Linked DNA regions of Neobacillus sp. PS2-9. The protein of the gene in region 2 interacts with the protein of the main gene of each other region in a pairwise test. Links are inferred from orthologs where the notes say so. Each region holds a gene or a part of one and is shown on either strand. Other genes may lie near its edges.

Region 1 (5,427 bases), 3.4 Mb from region 2 along the record:
CTGAGCGGCCATGATAATATTTTTGTTATTCGGTAAGATAAATACCTTTTTTGCATTAACTTCTTTAACGGCTTTAACGATATCTTCCGTGCTCGGATTCATCGTCTGCCCGCCTTCAATGACAGCATGCGCACCAATACTCTTAAATAATTCCGCAATTCCTGAACCCATCGAAACAGTAACTATTCCGTATTCTTGAAGTTCTTTTGGAGCTTTAGGAAGCTCGGAATCTTTTGCTGTATGGGATTCACCTACAATATTAGAATGCTGCTGACGCATGTTTTCTATTTTCATGTTAATTAAATTTCCATACTTTTGTCCGTAGGTTAATACTTCACCAGGCTGCTCAGAATGAATATGCACTTTTACTACATCTTCATCAGCAATCACCAACAAAGAATCACCTAACTTACTTAGATCGTTACGGAAATCGCCTTCATCAAATGGATGCTTAGTCACCTTATCAGCTTCAAACCTTACCATGAATTCTGTACAATATCCAAATTCAATATCCGCTGTATTCATATGACTCTGGACACTTTTATGATGCTCAGCATTAACCATTTCGTTCATTGAAGGAGTAATAGGAGATTCAGGAAGCTCTTCACCCTTTAAAACTGCAAGGAAGCCTTCGTAAACGAAAACAAGTCCTTGTCCGCCACTATCTACCACACCTACTTCTTTTAATACGGGTAGTAAATCAGGCGTACGCTTTAATGAAGCCTTTGCTTCTTTCACCACTTCTTCCATGATCATAATAATATCATTGGATTTTTGGGCAACTTGCACACCCTTCTTAGCCGAATCCTTCGCAACTGTTAGGATCGTTCCTTCTACAGGCTTCATTACCGCTTTATAAGCTGTTTCTACGCCTGCGTCTAATGCTTGCGCAAAATCTTTCGCGGAAATCTCAGCTTTCGATTCAACCGCTTTAGAAAAGCCGCGGAATAATTGGGAAAGAATAACTCCTGAATTTCCACGTGCTCCCATTAGCAACCCTTTTGAAAGGGAAACTCCAACTTTACCAATATGTTCCTGAACATTATTTCTTACTTCCTTCGCCCCGGAGGTCATTGATAAGTTCATATTTGTTCCAGTATCACCGTCGGGCACAGGAAAAACGTTCAAAGCATCAACCATTTTAGCATTTGCTGCCAAATGATTTGCACCTTGAATTACCATTTCGGCAAAACGTTTTCCATCTAATGCTGTTATTGACACAAAATTTTCCTCCTCTACTTGCGGTTCGCAGTACGAACTTACGGATTCGTTACTCGAACTCCCTGAACGTAAATATTTACCGAGTCAACGGCAAGTCCAACTGTCTTATCGAGGGTATATTTAACCTTTGATTGCACGTTGTGGGCAATTTCGGAAATCTTCGTTCCATAGCTAACAATAATGTACATATCAATATGTAATGCCTCATTTTCCTGGCGCACAATTACGCCTCGAGTAAAGTTTTCTTTTCGTAGTATTTCCGTAATCCCATCTTTAATTTGATTTTTAGAGGCCATACCGACGATACCATAGCATTCGATAGCTGCTCCTCCGGCAATGGTAGCGATTACTTCGTTTGAAATATCAATTTGTCCGTACTTAGTTTTTAATTCGATGGACATGAATCGTTCCCCCTTTGGAAAATTGCTCCTTGACTACAGTCATTTTACTATAGTCAACCCAATATTGAAAGTCATACTTGCCTGTATAATATAAGAGCATTTAATTAATACCTATGTCAAGGTTTTTTTCTTGAAAGGTTTATATACAACTATTGCATTCAATTGGGTTGTGTGATAAATTATTAAGGTATCTCAAGACTAGAAAATTTGGTTAGTCAATTTTCTATATCCAGATGAGCATCTAAAAGATAGCTGTATAAAGCCTTTTGGTAGTTAAGGAGGGAAATCATTATGCCACGTAAATGTGTAGTCACTGGAAAGAAAACAACAACTGGTAACGCACGTTCACACGCTATGAACGCAAACAAGCGTACATGGGGTGCTAACCTACAAAAAGTACGTATTCTTGTTGATGGAAAGCCTAAGCGTGTTTGGGTTTCTGCAAGAGCGTTAAGATCAGGTAAAGTAGAACGCGTATAATAAAGGACCTGAGCATCCTATCTTTGGATGCTCTTTCTTTTTGCCCAAAAAGGATTTACTAAGTATTTGAACAAAAAAGTACAAATGTACTCCATTCTTTTATTATTCCCAATTAAGAAAATAAAAAGCACCCAGACGAGGCGGGTGCCAAAAAAAGGGTATTAATTAAAAACGATACCATTCTTGTACTTTTATATATTTCTATTCATTCTTTTTAAATGCCCCAATCATCGCTCGGACTAGTCCGCCTAAAAATTTTGGCAGTTTAATTGTATAAAATTTCATACTGTCCCTCCTCACAAATCTCCCTGCTTATTTAATCTCACTTTTTTCGTACGCCCTAACAGTTTATTCTAACGAACGAAATCAGTACCTAATAGTTTTGCCTATTAATCGTGACTTCTTATCACTATTAATATGCCTTCGGAAAATGAAAAAGTACCATAATCACTAATAAGTTCATTACTAATACATAGTGTCGACCCAAGTGAAATATGCCGGTTTTTCAATGGGAATTTAAAGCCTTCCAGTGTGAGATTACTAACTTCAAGGGTTAACGGTACAAATGAAATGTATTTTTGTCCTTTCCTTTTTTCAATGGTATAGCTTCCTGGATCACTTAAAAAAACCGTGTTAAAGCGGTCGATCACGGTCACATGAGCGGGGTTTTTTGCTCTTAAAGGGTTTAACAAAAGATGGACATTGGCCAATAAATGGTCTAATCTTCCCCCGGTTGCCCCAAATAATCGGACAATAGCTGGTTTTTGCTCTAATGCCCAGTTAAGGGCAAGTTCCATGTCAGTTTCGTCTTTCTCTGGTTTAAATTTCTTAAGTTCAGAAACCTGTCCTTCAATGAAGTTCCATTCTTCCTGTGATACAGAATCAAAGTCTCCAAATGCTATGGTTGGTTTGATGTTTTTTCTTAATAAATGATATACTCCGCGGTCTACTCCAATCCAAATGCTGTTTTCTTCTATATATTCTGTTAAGTCCGGGAGCAGGTCTTCTGGACCTCCCGCTAGTATGTTAATAATCATTACAAGTCCCCTTTTTTATGGCTTTGTTAAACTTGTCTGTTGATTTCCGTTCCAGGCGCGAGCGGTTCGTGGGCGTTTCGGCGAGCCTCCTCGGCGCTTACGCCTGCGGGGTCTCCCCTGAACCGTACTCCCACAGGAGTCTTCGCGCCTTCCACTCCAATCAACAGGATATAAAATTTTCAATGTTCCTTAACACAGCCTTTTTCAATAAGGAAAGAGGCTGACTGCGTGTCAACCTCTTCTTTCTAGCCTCTTATTAATGAAATTGCTTTTGCATAGTCAGGTTGATTATATACAGCTGATCCTGCAACAAGGACAGTTGCCCCTGCTTCAATGCAATCCTTTGCTGTTTCAGGGTTGACACCGCCATCAATTTCGATTTCGATATCTACCCCTTTTTGCTCAGCTAACGCTTTTACTTTTTTGATTTTGGGAAGAACCTCAGGGATGAATGTTTGTCCCCCAAACCCTGGATTGACTGACATTAATAACACCATATCAATGTCACCAATAATATGTTGGATGGTCTCAACTGGGGTCGCTGGATTTAAGACCACCCCTGCCTTAATTCCACATGCTTTAATACTCTGAATGGTCCGGTGGAGATGACGACATGCTTCCACATGAACAGTTATATAATCAGCTCCCGCTTTAGCAAACGCTTCTATATACTGATCAGGATTTTCAATCATTAAATGAACATCAAGCGGCAATTTTGTGACTGGACGAATAGCTTCCACTATAAGTGGACCAATTGTGATATTGGGTACAAAATGACCATCCATGACATCAATATGAATGTAGTCAGCTCCTCCTTTCTCAACAGCTAAAACCTCTTCTCCTAATTTAGAAAAATCTGCTGAAAGAATTGAGGGTGCTATTTTCACCATGTTAGTACCTCGGCTTTCTATCTTTTATTTCTTGGAGGAAGTCCACATAATGTTGATACCGGTAACCCGGTATTTCACCTGATTCAACTCCCGATTTTACTCCACATTTAGGCTCAGTCACATGCAAACATCCTCTAAACTTACAATTCTCACTGGCTCTTTGTATCTCCGGAAAACAAAAAGTTAACTCTTCTGCTTCAATGTTTGTAAATTCTAATGAGCTAAATCCTGGTGTATCTGCAATGAGACCTTGGCCAATTTGAATGAGTTCAACATGTCTTGTTGTATGCTTCCCTCGGCCTAGATGGGATGATATATCATTTGTTTTTAGTTCTAAATCAGGTCTCAGTACATTTAATAAGGAAGACTTTCCTACTCCCGATTGACCTGCAAAAACAGAAATTTTATTCTCCACATGTGGATTTAACAATTCAATCCCCATTTCTGTTTCTGATGATGTAAGAATGACCTCATAACCAGCTTTCCGATAGTGTTCTGCGAATTCAGATATCACTTGTTTTTGCGCTTCATTTGTTAAATCCATTTTTGTAATACAGATTAGTGGTTCGATGTGATTATACTCAACTAAAACTAGAAACCTATCCAATAGTACTGTACTAAAGTCAGGTTCAACAGCCGAAAACACAAGAATAGCCTGATCAACATTGGCAATGGGTGGTCGCACCAATTCATTTTTGCGCTCTTTCACTTCTAAAATGTATCCTTCTAAATCATTTTCCGCTTGAAAAACGACCTCATCTCCCACAAGTGGGGTAATCTTGTTTTTCCGAAAGACGCCTCTTCCCCTACACTGGATCAGTCTTTCATTCTGAAGAACATAATAAAAACCACTTAATGCTTTAACAATTTTTCCTTCAGGCATAGCTACACTCCTTGCCTCTCATTCTAAACAAATCGTTAGGCTTCCCTTTAAAATCTGTACGAGCGCATTCATTTTTATACAGGCAGATTTAGCTACATTTATTCCACATCTGAGTAGTTTTTATTTTCATCAATAATAACTTTTGAATCACGAATGACCTTGTAGCCGGCTTTCTTCCCGTACGGAATCATCAATTTAATTTGTTTCTTTGTATTTTCCGTAATATAGAAGGTCTCTGCAGGTTCTGTCATACTATGATTCATATCCTCAATCAAGATCGTAACAAGCTGCTTCTGACCGGGCTCTCCTGGAACTGCTGGCTCAAACGGAATATCTAGTTCAATGATAACCTCTTTTGGTGGTTTATCTTCTTTCCCTTTTGATATCACGACCGTCACCTTGTCTCCCTTTTTCAACTCGGTTCCTGGTTCAGGTGATTGGGACATAACCATACCTGCAGGGATATTATCATCATATTTTTCTTGTGAAGCATCAAGGGTTAATCCTACTAGAGC
Region 2 (8,097 bases):
AGATTTCAAATTCCTCTTGGGAGCATGTGAAGGCGAGCATCGAAAAATTGAAATTAAAGGATGCGCTGGAAGAAGTAGAACTCCAGTTTTTATCAAGGGCTTACAAGCAATGCAAAACAACCTACGAAATGGCTGAATACTTAGGTATCAGTCAGCCTACTATTATATATAAATTAAAAAAGTATAAAGACAAGCTTTCGTTTTAATATAAAGGCATTGTTTAATTTGTTTGTTGATTTCCGTTCCAGGCGCGAGCGGTTCGCGGGCGTTCCGGGAGCCTCCTCGTCGTTCCTCCTGCGGGGTCTCCCGAGACCGCTACTCCCACAGGAGTCTTCGCGCCTTCCACTCCAATCAACAGGTTATAAAAATCAACATTGTTCTTGCCAATATAAAAAGCCGAGATTCTTATAAGAAACCTCGGCTTTCTATATTAGGTTTTATTCAACTTGCCTGTTGATTTCCGCACCAACAAACATTGTGTCAAATCAACAATGAACTAATAACAGTTAGACATCAAAGCGCTTTCAATATATCAGCCTAAAATAAAATGAAACTATTGCTTCAAGATAAATTTATAACTGTCACCTAAAATATACTGTTTTCCTCTATGCACAGGCCGGTCGTTTTCATCGATGACCGTTGTATCCATGTAAAAGAGGGGTTCTCCACTTGCGATATTAAGAAGCTGCATTTCTTCATCGCCTGCCCTGACAATCTCTAACGAAAGTTCGCTTGAACCGGATGGTTTTACGCCCAGCTTTTCTTCCAATATCCTATAGACAGAACCCTCTAAATTTTCATTCAATAAAGAGTGATATTCTTTATAGGAAAAATAGTTGTTTTCAATCATTATTGGGGAATCACCGGCATATCGTACTCTTTGGATAAATAACAGCGCGTCACCATCATCAAGCTGAAGCATTTTTTTATCCTTTGATGTTGGTTGGATAATTTCCGTTTTAATGACTTTACTGCTTGCTTCCAATCCGTTTGCTTTACAAGCATCACTAAAGCTTAAAAAATGGACAATTTTCCTTTCAATTTTCCTTTTGTTAACAAAAGTCCCCTTGCCCTGCTTTTTTACAAGATAGCCTTCTTCAACCAAGTCGACAATGGCTTTTCTTACCGTAATCCTACTAATTTTATGTTCTTCACTTAACTCTAATTCAGTTGGAATTTTATCTCCAAATTTCAGTTCACCATTTATGATTGAACTGCGAATAGACTCCTTTAACTGGATATATAAAGGAATTTGATCATCCTGTTTTAACATCTGTTTCACCTGCCCCTATTACAGTATTTTGATCGAATGATGGACCATATTCCCTAAATCACTTTAAGCAGCCATGCTTCTTTATCATCGATATTAATAAGTATATATAATTTCATTTAAGCTATCAATTTTGTTTTTTACCTATCAATCACACGTGATAAGACCTCCAACGATCTTTCAATGGCAGCATCCGGAGCTTGCACATATTGATAGGATGTATATTCCAATGTCAGGAAGCCTTTATAGCCAATTTCACTCAGTTGATCCATGTATTTCTGTAAAGGAAGCACACCATCTCCCCAGACAAGATGGCCTTCCGGTTTCCCGTCAATAAAATGAATATGAACCAAGTCATCATTTAATAGGTTATGATAATCAAGAAAATCTTCGTTTGCTAGCGCCATAGGAATGGTATCAATCATCCCTTTTAGATAAGGGCTGCCCACTTCATCTAATATTGCTTTTAACGACTTAGCATCGTTAACCAAATTTGACTCTACTCTTGTTAATGGTTCAAACGCAAGGATTACATCTAATTTAGCTACTACACTGGTTAGTCTCTCCAAAGAATCTATTGTTCTTTTCCATGCTTCAAGTCTGTCTTCATTTTCATAGCCCCACCCTGGAGTAACCAACATCATAGGCGCCTCTAATTCTTTCGCTGCTTCAGCTGATTTGATAAAGTATTGAATACTATTTTCACGGATTCTTTTCTCTTTTGCTGCAAGATTAATTGGGTACACACACTGCTCCGGTGTAAAGCACACCACCGATAAATCTCTTCTATCTATTTCTTTTTTTACCCTTCGAATATCGTGGAGACTCATTTCTTCTACATAAAAATGAGGAGAAGCACCCCATAATTCAATATTTTTAAAATCATAACGAACCATTGCGTCTAAAAAGTATTCCAATGGATAGTGCTTGTAATGAAAATTCATTCCTGTGATTTGATCTCTCGTAATCTTGGACACCCAACCGCACCCTTCCTCTTGTTTAATTAGCAAAATATTCAAAATTAATATAACATTATATTATGTTTTAAGTCAATGTAACACAAATTGAATCTTACTAATAATTAATTTAATGTTCAAAAAACATTGACAATTAATAAATGGAGGGTTAGTATAATGTTATATAATGTATTATTATATTTTAAACTAAATGTTCTAAGGAGGAAAAATGAATGGTAAATTCACAAGTAGTTGTAGACCCACAGGTTCAAACTGTATTAGATGCTCTGAAAGGCCGTACGATTAACCATGTTTATTTTGTTGCATGTGGCGGTTCTTCTGCTATTATGTATCCAAACAAGTACATTATGGATCGTGAGGCAAAAAACATTACTTCAGATGTTTACAGTTCAAATGAATTCATTCATCGCAACCCTAGAAAACTTGGCGAAAATTCACTTGTTGTCTTATGCTCAATGTCAGGTACTACTCCTGAAACCGTAAAAGCAGCAGAATTTGCTCGTCAAAAAGGAGCATTGACAGTTGGTTTTACTAACCAGCCAACTTCCCCGCTTGCCCAAGAAAGTGAATTTGTTGTGAAATACGAATGGGGCGCTGAATCCATTGCATTTAATACAAATTTAGGTTTACTTTATCAACTAACTTTTGGTGCATTAAACGTATTAGAAGGAAACGATAAGTTTGACAAGGTGGCCAACAGTTTAACCAATCTACAAGCTGTATTTGAAAAATCAGCTAAGCAATACGAAAGTCAAGCTCAACAATTCGGCCAACAATACAAAGATGAAAAAGTCATATATACAATGGCTAGTGGCGCAAACTATGGAATTGCTTATTCCTACGCCATTTGTATTCTAATGGAAATGCAATGGATCCACTCAAATGCCATACACGCCGGTGAATATTTCCACGGTCCATTCGAGATTATCGATAAAGATGTACCCTTTATTATCCTGCTTGGATTGGATGAGACTCGTCCATTAGATGAAAGAGCTTTAGATTTTTCGAAAAAATATGGTGAAAAATTGGTCGTTTTGGATGCTAAGGATCTTGATTTAACTGGCATTCACGAAGATTTACAAGGCTATCTTGCACCGCTAGTACTAAATCATATCCTCCGTAAATATGCAGAACAACTGGCAGATGCCCGTAATCATCCGTTATCAAAAAGACGATATATGTGGAAGGTCGAATATTAAACCTTTGAAAGCTCTTGAGTTTAGACTCAAGGGCTTTACTTATATACCGTAAAAAGACCAGCCCCTACGGACCGGCCTCTTCATGGAAGTAGTTTAGCTAATCGTAATCTTGCTCTCCCTCTTCTTGCCATGGCCGAATGCACCGAAGCGTCCGCATGTCTCAGATGCGGCGGCGGCCCCCTTTTGCATTGCTACCTTGGCATCACCATGCTGTACATACTCCTTTAAGAACACAGCCACAAACGTATCGCCTGCACCAAGTGTATCGACAACGTCGGTCTGGACAATTCCTTGTTCATAGACCTGATGGGAATCGGAGAACAACGATCCTTCAGAACCCCTCGTTAGAATAACATTTGGCGTCCCTGCAACATGAACCTTCCTTATAAACGCTTCACATTCTTCTTTGGTGAAATCGCCTCCAGAGAAAATTGCATATTTTATATGCGGGCAGACCCGTTCTAAATAGTCATCATCATACCTGGTTGAAAAATCGAATGAAATATCAATATGCTTTTTCAATTCTGACAGTTCTGTTTCAATATGGCTGAATACGCTTGTATGCAACAGAGAAAAATTGCTGATAAGTCCCAGCTCGGACTCAGTAAAATTTAATTTCACTTGCTTTTGAATGCCGCCCTTGTTCGACCCTACAAACTTGCGATCCCCGTGCTCATCCAACGTGACAACTGCCTCACCGGACGGACCAAACATTTTGCGCACGTGCGATACATCTATGTTCTCAAGTTTTAACGAGTTAACGATATGCTCTCCTTCCTCATCATTCCCGACAATCCCGATATATGATACGTTCTCCACGCCATACCGTTTCCAAAATACAGCTACATTCACGGCATTTCCGCCCGGAAACATCTCGCCACGATCATCATAATAATCTACTACATTATCTCCAACCGCAATTAATCTCATATTCAAATCCTCCCATTCGTTGAATAAGAGAAAGATACAATATACAATTGTATCTTTCTCACAGCTATATTAATAAGCCACTGTACGATAATATCTTCTAATCTCTAACGAGTGATTTCGTTTGTCCTCTAAATGCACGCTGAGTCTTTGCAGCTGCGTAGATGTAACAATTGGTGATAAATATTTTCTAAACTCTTTGCTAATTCCCTCTAACTCGTAATCCCCAGTATCAAGAACGGTCAATTTCTTTGTATACTTCTCTGCAAAGCGCTCAACACGTTCCATCAGCGGGCGCGTTTCATCTTCACCCTTAAATAAAATAACACTTGTATCTTTTTCGACTATTTCCAATGTACCATGGAAGAATTCCGCTGCATGGATGGATTTTGTCTTGATCCACTGCATTTCCTCTAATACACACATCGCATAGGAGTAAGCGCGGCCCCAAGTACTGCCGGAACCAACCACCAAATGATAAGGCTCATCTTTATATGCACGCGCAAACGCTTCTGCTCTAGCTTCGAACTGTTCCTTTACCTCGATTAACTTTTCAGGAAGAGCTTCTAACTGGGAAGCAAATGCTTCATAGTTAGGAAAATCTCCATTTTTATTCATCAATTTAAAAATGAGTAAATAAAGAACTAACTGATTGGAATCGCTGGCAAAATCATTTTCCGCAAAATTCACTAATGGAAAATCTACTGTATCAGCAAGCGGCTTATTGTATTCACCTGTTAAACCGATTGTAGTTGCTCCTCTATCTTTACAATATTTCGCAGCTGCTACCGTCTCCTCTGTTGTACCGGATAGAGAAGATAGAATCACAAGTGAATCCTTCGTAAATTGTTTATGATTTTGTAGCGCAAATTCCGCTGCAATCTCAGCATAAGCTGGAATCGTCGATGTCGAGTTAATCATATATTCAAATGGATAAAAGGTTGCCACTGCCCCGCCTGATCCAATTAAGAAAATATTTTTATACCCTTTTTCGTAAACCTTATCCACAACTTTCTCAATTTCCTCTCTTAGACCCACTGCTCCTCCAGTTACTTGTAGATATTTTTCTCTGCTAAAATTTAGCATTACTTCCACTCCCTATCATTTTAGTGTAATACGTTATAATACGTTATATATAGTATACGTTTATTTACTTTTACCGTCAATGAACGTAAAGGGGAAACACTCCCCCCATTTATCCCTTTACGCTTCCATCCGCCAAACCGCGAACAAAGTATTTCTGCATGAAAATAAAGATCATAATAAGCGGCAGTGCTGAAATAACCAAACCAGCCATTAAAACTCCCCAGTTTGTATTAAGCGCATCTTTAAAGACTAATAAACCTGAAGTAATTGGCTTTACCTCTTCCGTTTGAATAAAGAGAATCGAAAATAAAAACTCATTCCACGCATAATAAGCGGTTAAAATGACGCCCGTAAATATGATCGGTTTACTCATTGGTATAAATATTCTTGCAAAAACATCCAAACTTGTCGCCCCGTCCAGATATGCTGATTCTTCCAACTCTTTTGGAATCGATAAGAAAAAGGACCGTATTAATAGAACGGTTAATGGAATCCGATAAGCAGTAAACGTTAAAATCAGGGCCCAATACGTATCAAAAATTCCGATCTTTTGAACTAATTCATAAAGAGGGATTAAACTGCTTTGCGGTGAAAACATCAGGCCGGCTGAAACGAAAAGCAGCAGGAATTTTCCGCCTTTGAGTTGATAACGAGTCAAACCGAAGGCACAGGCTGCACTGATTAAAACCGTCAAAATACATGTACCTCCCGTGATAATCAAGCTGTTGACGAAGTAGCTTGAAACCCCTTGTTCCCATGCGGTCGTATAGTTTGAAAAGAGCCATTCTTTTGGAAGCCCCCAGCTGTCATTAAAAATCTCGGCTGTATTTTTGAAGGAATTAATAACCATCCAAAATAACGGATAAGCAATCGTAACAAAGTAGAGGGTCAGGAAAAGAAAGATTAGCCCGACTGTTATCGATAAGCCTGGTTTTCTTTTGGAATTCTTCAAGTTTGTATTTGGAAACTTTAAGACCTTTCCTTCTTGACTAACCATTTGAGAATCTCCATGTGATTCCATCGGCTTCATCTTTACTCCTCCCCTGTTTTTAAGAACTTATTTTGGATAAAATAGAAAATTAGTGTAATACCCAGAATCACATTGGCAATCGCTGAGGCAAATCCAGGTTCATTATCGATAAACGCCTTCTGATATAGATATGTACTAAACACCTGTGATGAGTTGCTAGGACCACCAGCAGTTAATACATACACTTCACTGAACACCAAGAATGAGCCTGTTACCGTATAGATTAATAAAACAAACGTCATTTCTTTTACCTGAGGAACCGTAATGCTAAAGAATGTCCGGATTTTCCCTGCACCATCGATGGTAGCTGCTTCATATAATTCCCCAGGAACTTTTTGAACAGCCAACACATACAACATAACGGTATAACCTATACTTTGCCATTGGGAAACGGCGATGACTGCAAAAATAGACGTTTTTGGGTTCCCAAGCCACCCTTCAGTCCATGCATCTAAACCTATCAATCTTAGAAAGCTATTTAGTAAGCCCACATCAGGATTATAAATAAAGCTAAAGAGGATCCCAATGACAGTCATCGAAATGAGAACCGGGATAAAAAAGGTTGTTCGGAAGAAGGTGGAAAATCTCCTGAATATCTTATCTTCTAATATCGCTGCAATCACTAATCCAAGCCCAACCTGGAGGATAACGGAGATAATGGCGTATAGGAGATTGTTCTTAAGAACCGTAAAGAAGACGGGATCTTTAATCAAGCGGGTATAATTATCTAGTGAAACAAAGCTTCTATCTAATGTAAATGGATTCCATTCATAAAATCCATTCATGATATTTCGAACCAAAGGATAATATACAAATAGGGCCAGCATCAATAAGGCAGGTGCCATATAAATAAGCGGGACTATTCTAGTTCTTCGCATCTATACCCCTCCCATTACCAACATCTATTAAAATGTCGGTTTAATAGGACTCTAGTATTCCTACAAACCGACGTATTAATAGAATTCATTTTACTTTATTACTTTACTTGTTTTGCTGCATCTTGCACGGCTTTCATGATTTGTTCAGGCTTCATAGTGCCGCCAATCATAGCTTGAACTCCATCGCCATAAGGCTTAAAAATACGAGTATCTAATGCGCTATCTGTCCAGATAAGCATATCTGGCTGTTCTTTGATTAAATCCATCGCTTTCACTTCTTGTTCTGTTGCGGTATTCGCATTAACCGCTCCTTCAACTGTACTTGGCATACCAGTATCCTTTGCCAATTTTTCTCCGTTAGCTTTAGAAGTTAGAAACTTCAAGAACTCAACTGCTTCTTTCGGGTGGGCAGATTTACTGTGAACCATAAATCCTTCAGGGGCCCCGATTAAGCCTCCTTGATCGCCTTTACCGCCTTCGATGGTTGGTACTTTAAAGGAATCCCATTTAAATGTTGCATCTTTCATATAAGTAATTTCCTGTGTTTCTAGGAACATAATTGCTGCTTTTCCGCCAAGGAATAAGTTTCTTGCTTCATCATGCGCAGTCGCATTTGGATTTTCATTAAAGAAAGGTCGTAATTCATCAAGCTTCTTTAAAGACTCAACATAGCTAGGATCCGTGAACTCCGCTCCCTTGTAGCTTAAATCTTTTGCTAACACATCCTGCG

The links. Proteins that work in one complex are often made in the same cells at the same time.
Region 1: the proteins of RCG25_RS01055 (region 2) and rpe interact in binary tests that used the Escherichia coli proteins (3 or more experiments, as listed by UniProt). The link is inferred for Neobacillus sp. PS2-9 from one-to-one orthologs.

Annotation. Positions count from the first base shown.
Region 1 is NZ_CP133269.1:3,599,896-3,605,322, forward strand. Bases 2,208-5,139 are described here. They hold rpe (ribulose-phosphate 3-epimerase), read right to left. Parts: upstream 4,030-5,139; coding sequence 3,385-4,029; downstream 2,208-3,384. Other genes in these bases: spoVM (stage V sporulation protein SpoVM), read right to left, coding at 2,304-2,387; RCG25_RS18090 (thiamine diphosphokinase), read right to left, coding at 2,492-3,139; rsgA (ribosome small subunit-dependent GTPase A), read right to left, coding at 4,031-4,912; pknB (Stk1 family PASTA domain-containing Ser/Thr kinase), read right to left, coding at 5,011-5,139. Outside these bases: RCG25_RS18070 (DAK2 domain-containing protein), read right to left, coding at 1-1,221; RCG25_RS18075 (Asp23/Gls24 family envelope stress response protein), read right to left, coding at 1,260-1,622; rpmB (50S ribosomal protein L28), read left to right, coding at 1,914-2,102; more of pknB, read right to left, coding at 5,140-5,427. UniProt on the Escherichia coli protein: Catalyzes the reversible epimerization of D-ribulose 5-phosphate to D-xylulose 5-phosphate.
Region 2 is NZ_CP133269.1:215,775-223,871, reverse strand. Bases 2,459-5,390 are described here. They hold RCG25_RS01055 (PfkB family carbohydrate kinase), read right to left. Parts: upstream 4,377-5,390; coding sequence 3,540-4,376; downstream 2,459-3,539. Other genes in these bases: RCG25_RS01050 (SIS domain-containing protein), read right to left, coding at 4,446-5,390; RCG25_RS01060 (SIS domain-containing protein), read left to right, coding at 2,460-3,446. In the rest of the region: RCG25_RS01075 (sigma-54 interaction domain-containing protein), read left to right, coding at 1-206; RCG25_RS01070 (GntR family transcriptional regulator), read right to left, coding at 554-1,273; RCG25_RS01065 (sugar phosphate isomerase/epimerase family protein), read right to left, coding at 1,411-2,247; more of RCG25_RS01050, read right to left, coding at 5,391-5,459; RCG25_RS01045 (carbohydrate ABC transporter permease), read right to left, coding at 5,569-6,480; RCG25_RS01040 (carbohydrate ABC transporter permease), read right to left, coding at 6,492-7,367; RCG25_RS01035 (ABC transporter substrate-binding protein), read right to left, coding at 7,466-8,097. UniProt on the Escherichia coli protein: Catalyzes the ATP-dependent phosphorylation of fructoselysine to fructoselysine 6-phosphate. Functions in a fructoselysine degradation pathway that allows E.coli to grow on fructoselysine or psicoselysine.